DNA from 3 places in the Stenotrophomonas sp. 10L48 genome. Region 3 is predicted to be linked to each of the others. Evidence: predicted binding sites of a transcription regulator. Region 3 holds the regulator's gene; each other region holds the start of a gene.
What was found. The regulator HrcA, encoded in region 3, represses chaperone genes, less so after heat shock. The targets are predictions, from matches to a motif close to TTNGCACTCNNNNNNNNNGAGTGCNAA.
Positions count from the first base shown of each region.

Region 1 (3,275 bases), on a different contig from region 3:
GCTTCGGTGGTGATCATCAGGCCAGCGATCGAGGCTGCGTTCTGCAGCGCCGAACGGGTCACCTTGGTCGGGTCTAGGATGCCGAACTGCAGCATGTCGCCGAACTCGCCCGTAGCGGCGTTGTAGCCGAAGCTGCCGGTGCCTTCCTTGACCTTGTTGACGATGACCGACGGCTCTTCACCGGCGTTGGCAACGATTTCGCGCAGCGGGGCTTCCATCGCGCGCAGGGCGATCTGGATGCCGTGGTTCTGGTCTTCGTTGGCACCCTTCAGGCCAGCCAGTGCGGAGACCGCACGGACCAGGGCAACGCCGCCGCCCGGAACCACGCCTTCTTCAACGGCCGCACGGGTCGCGTGCAGGGCGTCGTCGACGCGATCCTTCTTTTCCTTCATTTCGATTTCGGTCGAAGCGCCGACCTTGATCACTGCAACGCCACCGGCCAGCTTGGCCACGCGCTCCTGCAGCTTCTCGCGGTCGTAGTCCGAGGAGGTGTCTTCGATCTGGGTCTTGATCTGCGCAACGCGCGAATCGACCGCAGCCTTGTCACCCACGCCATCGATGATGGTGGTGTTTTCCTTGGAGACCTGCACCTTCTTGGCGCGGCCCAGGTCCTTGATGGTGGCCTTTTCCAGCGACAGGCCGACTTCCTCGGAGATCACGGTGCCGCCGGTCAGCACGGCCATGTCTTCCAGCATCGCCTTGCGACGGTCGCCGAAGCCCGGAGCCTTGACGGCCACGACCTTGACGATGCCGCGGATGGTGTTGACCACCAGGGTCGCCAGCGCTTCGCCTTCGACTTCCTCGGCAACGATCAGCAGCGGCTTGCCAGCCTTGGCGACGCCTTCCAGCACCGGCAGCAGGTCACGGACGTTGGAGATCTTCTTGTCGTGCAGCAGGATGTACGGGTCATCCAGGTCAGCGGTCTGCGACTGCTGGTTGTTGATGAAGTACGGGGACAGGTAGCCGCGGTCGAACTGCATGCCCTTGACCACGTCCAGCTCGTTGTCCAGGCCCGAGCCTTCTTCAACGGTGATCACGCCTTCCTTGCCGACTTCCTTCATCGCGTTGGCGATGATCTGGCCGATCGACTCGTCCGAGTTGGCCGAGATCGTGCCGACCTGGGCAATGGCCTTGTCGTCAGCGGTCGGCTTGGAGATGTTCTTCAGCTCGGCGACGGCAGCCACGACGGCCTTGTCGATACCGCGCTTGAGGTCCATCGGGTTCATGCCGGCAGCAACGGCCTTGGCGCCTTCGCGGATCAGGGCCTGGGCCAGCACGGTGGCGGTGGTGGTGCCGTCGCCGGCGTCGTCGTTGGTACGGGAGGCGACTTCCTTCACCATCTGCGCGCCCATGTTCTCGAACTTGTCAGCCAGTTCGATTTCCTTGGCGACGGACACGCCGTCCTTGGTGATGGTCGGGGCGCCGAAGCTCTTCTCGAGCACGACGTTGCGGCCCTTCGGGCCCAGGGTGGCCTTGACGGCATTGGCGAGAACGTTGACGCCGCGCACCATGCGCGAACGGGCGTCTTCACCGAAACGAATATCCTTGGCAGCCATTGCGTTTACCTCATTGGTAGCGCCGGGCCATGCCCGGCGGCTGGGTGTTGGAATCAGGGGATGAAGCAGGTCGCGCCGACGCTCAGCCGATGACGGCGAGCACGTCGTCTTCGCGCAGGACCTTGTACTCGACGCCTTCGCTCTTGTACGAGCTGCCGGCGTACTGGCCGTAGATGACCTTGTCACCGACCTTCAGCGACGGAGCGCGCACGTTGCCGTTGTCCAGCGGCTTGCCCGGGCCCACGGCCACGACTTCACCCTTGGTGGACTTTTCCTTGGCGGAGTCCGGGATCAGGATGCCACCGGCGGAAACTTCGTCGGCTTCGATCGGCTTGACCACAACGCGGTCGTGCAGCGGCTTGATGCTCATGTGGGACCTCTTAAGTTATTGATTGATCTGAAAAAGTCCGGCGATGTTAGCACTCGCACCAAGCGACTGCCAGCAACGCGCGTGAAAAAGCCCGACAGGTCGGGAGCACGACAGAGATGGAGACCTCCGGAGGCCTTTCAAGGCCCGCCCCCGAAATTTTTCCCGGCGGCCCGGCGGCACTCCATCCCCGCGCGGACGCCTTTATAGGGATGCGTCGCGGCAAGCCAAGGGGGAGTTGGCCACCATTTGGTGACCGCCGTCGCACTGTCAGATATCTGGCGTTCATTTACGACAAAGTGTCACCGGATCGGCTTTAGGGTGGCCCGGCATTCCCAATCACAAGGAGTAGTCGATGCGATTGCTGTCCCCGCTCGCCGCCGCCTGCCTGCTGGCCCTGGCTGCCGCGCCGGCCCAGGCCGAGGTCTTCATCAACGAACTGCACTACGACGACAGCACCGCTGCCGGTGACGTCGGCGAAGCCATCGAAGTGGTCGCCACCGCCGGCGAAGACCTGTCCGGCTACCGCCTGTACCTCTACAACGGCAGCAACCCGTCGGCCGCCACGGTCTACGCCAACAACGCGGTGCCGGCCGGAACCGCGGCGAGCTGCGGCAGCGCCACCCTGGCGGTGGTCACCTACCCCAGCAACGGCCTGCAGAACGGTGCCAACGACGGCATCGCCCTGGTCGACGCCAGCGGCAAGGTGGTCCAGTTCCTCAGCTACGAGGGCGCGATCACCGCTTCCGGTGGCCCCGCCGCCGGCATGACCAGCCAGAACATTCCGGTTGCCGAAACCAACAGCACCGCGGCGGGCACCTCGCTGCAGCTGACCGGCAGCGGCAGCCAGTACGCGCACTTCACCTGGGCCGAATCGGCCAGGCAGACCTTCGGCAGCTGCAACAACAACCAGACCTTCAGTGGCGGCGGCACCCCGGGCCCGAACACGCCGCCGTCGGTGTCCACCACCACGCCGGCACAGGGCAGCAGCACCTTCCCTGCCGCCGCCGACCTGGAAGTGGTGTTCAGCGAGACGGTCAACCTCGCCAGCGGCGCCTTCGCACTGACCTGCGGCACTTCGGGCAGCGTGCCGCTGACCTGGCCGGCCAGCGGCAAGAGCGTGAAGCTGTCGACCAACACCGCGCTGGTCGCCGGTGAAGCCTGCCGCTTCGACATCCGTGCCGCACGCATCACCGATGCGCAGGGTGCCCGCCCGGCGACCGACAGCCGCATCGCCTTCACCGTGGCCACCACCACCGGCAATCCGGACCCGGGCAATCCCGGCGGACCGGCCGGTTACTACTCGAAGGTCAACACCAGCAGCCCCAGCCAGCTGCGCTGCTCGCTGCACG
Region 1 is NZ_JBFTIX010000012.1:87,414-90,688, forward strand. Features, by position in the region: gene groL (chaperonin GroEL) at 1-1,556, opposite strand, end outside; gene AC1DCU_RS17985 (co-chaperone GroES) at 1,639-1,926, opposite strand; gene AC1DCU_RS17990 (endonuclease) at 2,279-3,275, shown strand, end outside.
Region 1: AC1DCU_RS17985 (co-chaperone GroES) is a predicted target of HrcA. The motif match lies at 1,973-1,999, and genes of this name have one in related genera.

Region 2 (3,275 bases), on a different contig from region 3:
GAAGTGCCGCTGGTGGCCGGCGTGGTCGACCGCTTCCGCGCCGCCGGCCTGCGCATCTTCGGGCCGACGGCGGCGGCCGCACAGCTGGAAGGCAGCAAGGCCTACGCCAAGGATTTCCTGGCACGCCACAACATCCCCACCGCGTTCTATTCGGTGCACACCGACGTGGACGCGGCACTGGCCTACCTGCGCGAGAAGGGCGCGCCGATCGTGGTCAAGGCCGACGGCCTGGCCGCCGGCAAGGGCGTGATCGTGGCGATGACCCTCGCCGAAGCCGAAGATGCGGTGCGCGACATGCTTTCGGGCAACGCCTTCGGCGATGCCGGCGCGCGCGTGGTGATCGAGGAATTCCTCGACGGCGAGGAGGCCAGCTTCATTTCGATGGTCGATGGCGTGCATGCACTGCCGATGGCCACCTCGCAGGATCACAAGCGCGTCGGCGACGGCGACACCGGTCCGAACACCGGCGGCATGGGTGCGTACTCGCCGGCTCCGGTGGTGACACCTGAAGTGCATGCACGGGTGATGCGCGAGGTGGTGAACCCGACCGTGCAGGGCATGATCGCCGACGGCATCCCATTCACCGGCTTCCTCTACGCGGGCCTGATGATCGATGCCAGCGGCGCGCCGAAGGTGATCGAGTTCAACGTGCGTTTCGGCGACCCGGAAACCCAGCCGGTGATGCTGCGCCTGCAGTCGGACCTGGTCGACCTGGTGGACGCGGCGATCGATGGCCGCTTGGACGAGGTGGACGCGCAGTGGGATCCGCGCCCGTCGCTCGGCGTGGTGCTGGCCGCCAGGCCGTATCCGGAATCGCCGATCACCGGCGAGGTGATCTCCGGCCTGGATGATGTGCCGGCAACGGCCAAGGTGTTCCATGCAGGAACGACGCTGGATGCGCAGGGCCAGGTGCTCAGCGCAGGTGGCCGCGTGCTGTGCGTGGCAGCACTGGGTGACAGCGTGCGCGACGCGCAGGCGAACGCGTACGCGGGCGTGGCGAAGGTGACCTGGGACAACGAGTTCCACCGCACCGACATCGGCTGGCGGGCGATCGCGCGGGAAATCTGAGACCGCGCTGATCCACGCGTGGCGTGGATCTACTGGATCGCGAAGTAGATCCACGCCATGCGTGGATCCAGCAGGAAAAAAAAGGCCCGGCAATGCCGGGCCTTTCCATTACTCAAACGCTTCGCCGCCTTATGCGGTGAACAGCGCCTTCATCTTCTTCAGCGCGTTCGCTTCAACCTGGCGGATACGCTCGGCCGATACGCCGTACTCGTCCGCCAGCTCCTGCAGCGTCACCTTGCTGTCCGCATCCAGCCAACGGCGGCGGATGATGTCGCGCGAACGCGCATCCAGTTCCGCCAGGCCTTCGCGCAGCAGCTGCATCTGGTTGTCTTCGCTGTCCTCGCGCTCGTAGGCCATCGACGGATCTTCGTCATTGGCCACCAGATACGCAGCCGGCGACGGCGGCGCGTGGTCGTTGTCTTCATCGGTGGGGGCATCGAAACCGATATCGCGGCCGGACAGGCGCGATTCCATTTCCAGCACCTCGCGCTCGGACACGTTCAGGTCCTTGGCCACCGCACTGACTTCGGCCGCGTTCATCCAGCCCAGGCGCTTCTTCGACTTGCGCAGGTTGAAGAACAGCTTGCGCTGCGCCTTGGTCGTGGCGACCTTCACGATGCGCCAGTTCTTCAGGATGAACTCGTGCATCTCGGCACGGATCCAATGCACGGCGAAGGACACCAGACGCACGCCCATGTCGGGGTCGAAGCGCTTGACCGCCTTCATCAGGCCGATGTTGCCTTCCTGGATCAGGTCGCCCAGCGCAAGGCCGTAGCCGTTGTAACCGCGGGCCACGTGCACCACGAAGCGCAGGTGCGAATGCACCAGCTCACGGGCAGCGTCCAGATCGTTGCCGTCGCGGAAGCGACGGGCCAGGTCCTGTTCGTTATCGACCGACAGCACCGGAATCTGGTGCACGGCACCGATATAGGCGTCCAGCGAACCGAGCGCACTGGGAATCGGCAGATTGTTTGCCACAAGGGCAGTAGAGGTGTTCTGGCTCATAGGCACCCATCTTAGCAGTCTGGGATTTGGACTGCTAAAGGAGGAAAAAGTTCCAGCATTCCACTGATGAAACACTGGTCCCAAACAGAACCCTACCGTAACGCGATTTGATGACAGTGGCGAGCGCGCTTTTCGGGATACACAATCCCTTGGAATTCAACCCACTAGCCCGGAAAGCGCGGCTATTCCGGGTCAAAGGCAGCTGAACGGGTGGCGGTTTCGCCCATTCAACAGGGGGCAGCGTTGTTCGCCGTTCAGCCCGATGGCGCCAGCATCGCCCGCGGCGGCAGCGACCAGTCGATCGGCGCCTGGCCGCGGCGCTGCAGGTACTCGTTGGCCATCGAGAAATGACGGCAGCCGAGGAAGCCGCGGTGGGCCGACAGCGGCGAGGGATGCGGGGCTTTCAGCACGCGGTGGCGGCCGGTATCGATCACCTTGCCCTTCTGCTGCGCGTAGGCACCCCAGAGCATGAACACCAGGCCCTCGCGCTCGCGGTTCAACACGTCCACCACATGGTCGGTGAAGCCTTCCCACCCGCGCCCCTGGTGCGCACCGGCCTTGCCCTCTTCCACCGTCAGCACCGCGTTGAGCAGCAGCACGCCGCGCTGCGCCCACGGGATCAGGCAGCCGTGGTCCGGGCGGGCAATACCGAGGTCACCCTCGATTTCCTTGTAGATGTTCAACAACGACGGCGGCACCGGCACGCCCGGCTGCACCGAGAAACTCAGGCCATGGGCCTGTCCACGGCCGTGGTACGGGTCCTGGCCGAGGATGACCACTTTCACCTGATCGAACGGGGTCGCATCAAAGGCGGCGAAGATCTGCGGTCCAGGCGGGAACACCGCCGCACCGCTGGCCTTGCGCTGCCGCAGGAAGCTGGACAGCTCGCGCATCTGCGGCTGCAGCAGGTAATCGCCCACACGCTGTTTCCAGCTCGGTTCCAGCTGGATCGCCGGGGTGTCCACTACTTCATCGATCATCGCAACACGTCATCGCAACAGGGGTCCATCATTCAACCGGGCCAGCCGCAGCTGGAACAGCACCTTGGTGATCAGCAGGCGCTCTTCGATCGGCTTCAGCACCAGATCGTTGGCGCCGGCCTGGAGCAGGCCGGTCTGGTTGTGCGGATTGCCATCGCCGGTCATCACCAGCACCGGCAGGCGGCGCTTGCCGTAGCCGAAGTCCACGCGCACGCGCTGCAC
Region 2 is NZ_JBFTIX010000012.1:126,042-129,316, forward strand. Features, by position in the region: gene purD (phosphoribosylamine--glycine ligase) at 1-1,068, shown strand, start outside; gene rpoH (RNA polymerase sigma factor RpoH) at 1,198-2,073, opposite strand; gene ung (uracil-DNA glycosylase) at 2,328-3,053, opposite strand; gene AC1DCU_RS18180 (response regulator) at 3,063-3,275, opposite strand, start outside.
Region 2: rpoH (RNA polymerase sigma factor RpoH) is a predicted target of HrcA. The motif match lies at 2,085-2,111, and genes of this name have one in related genera.

Region 3 (3,275 bases):
AGGTCGTGCAGGCGGCCGAGGCGGCGCTCGTTCTCCTCGAACTGGTCCGGATCGGCGTCCAGGTCGTCATGCACCCGGTCGAGCAGGGCCAGCGCCTCGTGCAGCTGGATGGAGGCGCTGTCGATCAGGGCATCGACGTCGCCCAGGCGCGGGTCATGTTCGGCCACCCTGGCCAGTTCATGCCGCACCTGCTGCAGCAGGTCCAGCGCCGAGTGGCCTTCGTCGCCGTTGAGCTGGTCCGAAGCTGCCTGGCAGGCGGCCAACAGGGCGCTGGCATGCGCCTGACGGCGATGGCTGGCGCCGAGCGCGGTGATCGACTCCGGCTCCAGATCCTCACGGTCCAGTTCACGCAGCTGATGTTCGAGGAAGCCGATGCGGTCACTCACGTCGCCCTGTTGCGACAATGCGAGGGATTCATCGACCAGCGCCTGCCAGGTGGCGGCAGCGCGGCGCACCTGGCGGCGTTCGCTTTCGTTGCGGGCATAGGCGTCCAGCAGGGCCAGCTGCGACGGGCGCGTCAGCAGGGCCTGCTGCTCATGCTGGCCATGGATTTCCACCAGCAGGCCGGCGAGGTCGGCCAGCTGCGCCAGGGTGACCGGGCGGCCGTTGATCCACGAGCGCGAGCCGCCGTCGGCGCGGATCACGCGGCGCAGCTGGCATTGGTCTTCATCGTCCAGCTCATTGCTGGCCAGCCACTGGCGGGCGGCCTGCAGCTGGTCCAGCGCGAATTCGGCCGACAGTTCGGCCCGGGCCGCGCCATGGCGGACCACGCCGCTGTCGGCGCGCAGGCCGGACAGGAAGCCCAGGGCGTCGACCATCAGCGATTTGCCCGCGCCGGTCTCGCCTGAAACCACGGTCATGCCCGGCCCGAACTCCAGTTCGGTGGCGCGGACGACGGCGAAATCCTTGATTGAAAGATGTCTGAGCATGGGTAAGGGGGTGTCTGCAGCCGCGCAACGCTAGCACGCGCGGCGGGGTCGTCCAATGACTTGCCAAGGGGATGCGTCGCCATTATCTAATGTCCCTGTCTCACAGGTTGATTTCATGCACGGTTCTCCCGACCAACTTGCCCCGCGCGCGCGGCACCTGCTGCGCACGCTGATCGCGCGCTACATCCAGGATGGCGAGCCCGTGGGTTCGCAGACGCTGGCGCGCGTGGCCGGCCTGGAGGTCAGTCCGGCCACCATCCGCAACATCCTCGGTGACCTGGAAGACCTGGGCCTGCTGGCCTCGCCGCATACGTCGGCGGGCCGGATTCCGACCGCGCATGGCTACCGGGTGTTCGTCGACAGCCTGTTGCAGATGCAGCCGCCGGGCGAAGGGGAGCTGGCCCGACTGCGTCAGGAGCTGGCCGGAGGCGGCAGTACCCAGGCGCTGCTCGGCAGTGCGTCGGAGCTGCTGTCGGCGATGAGCCACTTCGTTGGCGTGGTCAGCGCGCCGCGCCGCGAGCAGTTCGCCTTCCGCCAGATCGATTTCGTGGCGCTGGACGGGCGCCGGGTGCTGGCGATCCTGGTGTTTGCCGACAATGAAGTGCAGAACCGGGTGATCGAGACCCGCCAGGACTTCGCGCCGGGGCAGCTGGAGCAGGTGGCCAATTACCTCAATGCCCACTTTGCCGGGCTGCCCCTGGCCGAGATCCGTACCCGCCTGCTGCTGGAGCTGCGCGACGCCCGTTCCGAGCTGGAACAGGTGCTGGCGCACAGCGTCGAGCTGGCCGAGCAGGCCTTGCAGCCGCCGGCCGACGACATGCTGGTGGCCGGCCAGACGCGTCTGATGGGGGTGCAGGACCTGTCCGACCTGGAGCGCCTGCGCGAGCTGTTCGAGCTGTTTTCCAGCAAGCGCGAGATCCTGCAGCTGCTGGAGCGGACCATCCAGGCCCCCGGCGTGCGCATCTTCATCGGCGAGGAAACCGGCGTGGTACCCCTGCAGGGCGTCTCGCTGGTCACCGCGCCGTACACCGCCAACGGCCAGGTACTGGGCGTGCTGGGCGTGATCGGGCCGAAGCGGATGGCCTACGACCGCATGATTCCGCTGGTCCAGGCCACCGCCGATGTGCTCGGCGCGGCCTTTTCGCCGGGCGGGCGAACTCCGGGTGCATCGGACGCTTGAAACGCAGCATCCCGCCCACACTAGGGTGGGTGGAGGCGGAGAGTGACCGCCAGGGACCCAGACATGAATCAAGATCAGCCAGACATCGCCGCCCAGCAGGCCGCCGCCGACGCAGCTGCCGCCGAGGGCGTCAACGAACAGATCGAACAGCTCCGTGCCGAAGTGGAGCAGGTCAAGGCCGAAGCGCTGCGTGAGCGCGCCGACCTCGACAACCAGCGCAAGCGCGTGGCCCGCGACATCGAACAGGCGCGCAAGTTCGCCAACGAGAAGCTGCTGGGCGAACTGCTGCCGGTATTCGACAGCCTCGATGCCGGCCTAAAGGCCGCCGGCGACGATGCCCATCCGCTTCGCGAGGGCCTGGAGCTGACCTACAAGCAGCTGCTGAAGGTCGCTGGTGACAACGGCCTGGTGCTGCTGGACCCGACCGGGCAGCCGTTCAACCCGGAACACCACCAGGCGATCAGCCAGGTCGCTGCCCCCGGCGCCGCCCCGGGCAGCGTGGTGACCGTGTTCCAGAAGGGCTACCTGCTCAACGAGCGCCTGTTGCGGCCGGCGCTGGTGGTGGTTGCCGCCGATTGACCGCGGGCGCCGGGCTTGGCCTGACGCGGGTTTTCCCGCCGCGACCGGGGCATCGGCACGACCGACGCTGAACGTGTTGGGCGAACGGAAACACAGCGTTCGGGGGATGGCTTGAATGTTCCACGAGCCTCCCCCACATCCCATTCATCCACCGGCCGAACGGCCGGACTGACAAAAACAACATCCTTCAAGGAGTCTCCCCCATGGGCAAGATCATTGGTATCGACCTCGGCACCACCAACTCGTGCGTGGCGATCATGGACGGCGGCAAGGCCCGCGTCATCGAAAATTCGGAAGGCGATCGCACCACCCCGTCGATCGTCGCCTACACCAAGGACGGCGAAGTCCTGGTCGGTGCCTCGGCCAAGCGCCAGGCCGTGACCAACCCGAAGAACACCTTCTACGCGGTGAAGCGCCTGATCGGCCGCAAGTTCACCGACGCCGAAGTGCAGAAGGACATCGCGCACGTCCCGTACAGCATCCTGGCCCATGACAATGGTGATGCCTGGGTGGCCACCAGCGATGCCAAGAAGATGGCACCGCAGGAAATCTCGGCCAAGGTGCTGGAGAAGATGAAGAAGACCGCC
Region 3 is NZ_JBFTIX010000004.1:5,145-8,419, reverse strand. Features, by position in the region: gene recN (DNA repair protein RecN) at 1-929, opposite strand, end outside; gene hrcA (heat-inducible transcriptional repressor HrcA) at 1,045-2,109, shown strand; gene grpE (nucleotide exchange factor GrpE) at 2,173-2,688, shown strand; gene dnaK (molecular chaperone DnaK) at 2,892-3,275, shown strand, end outside.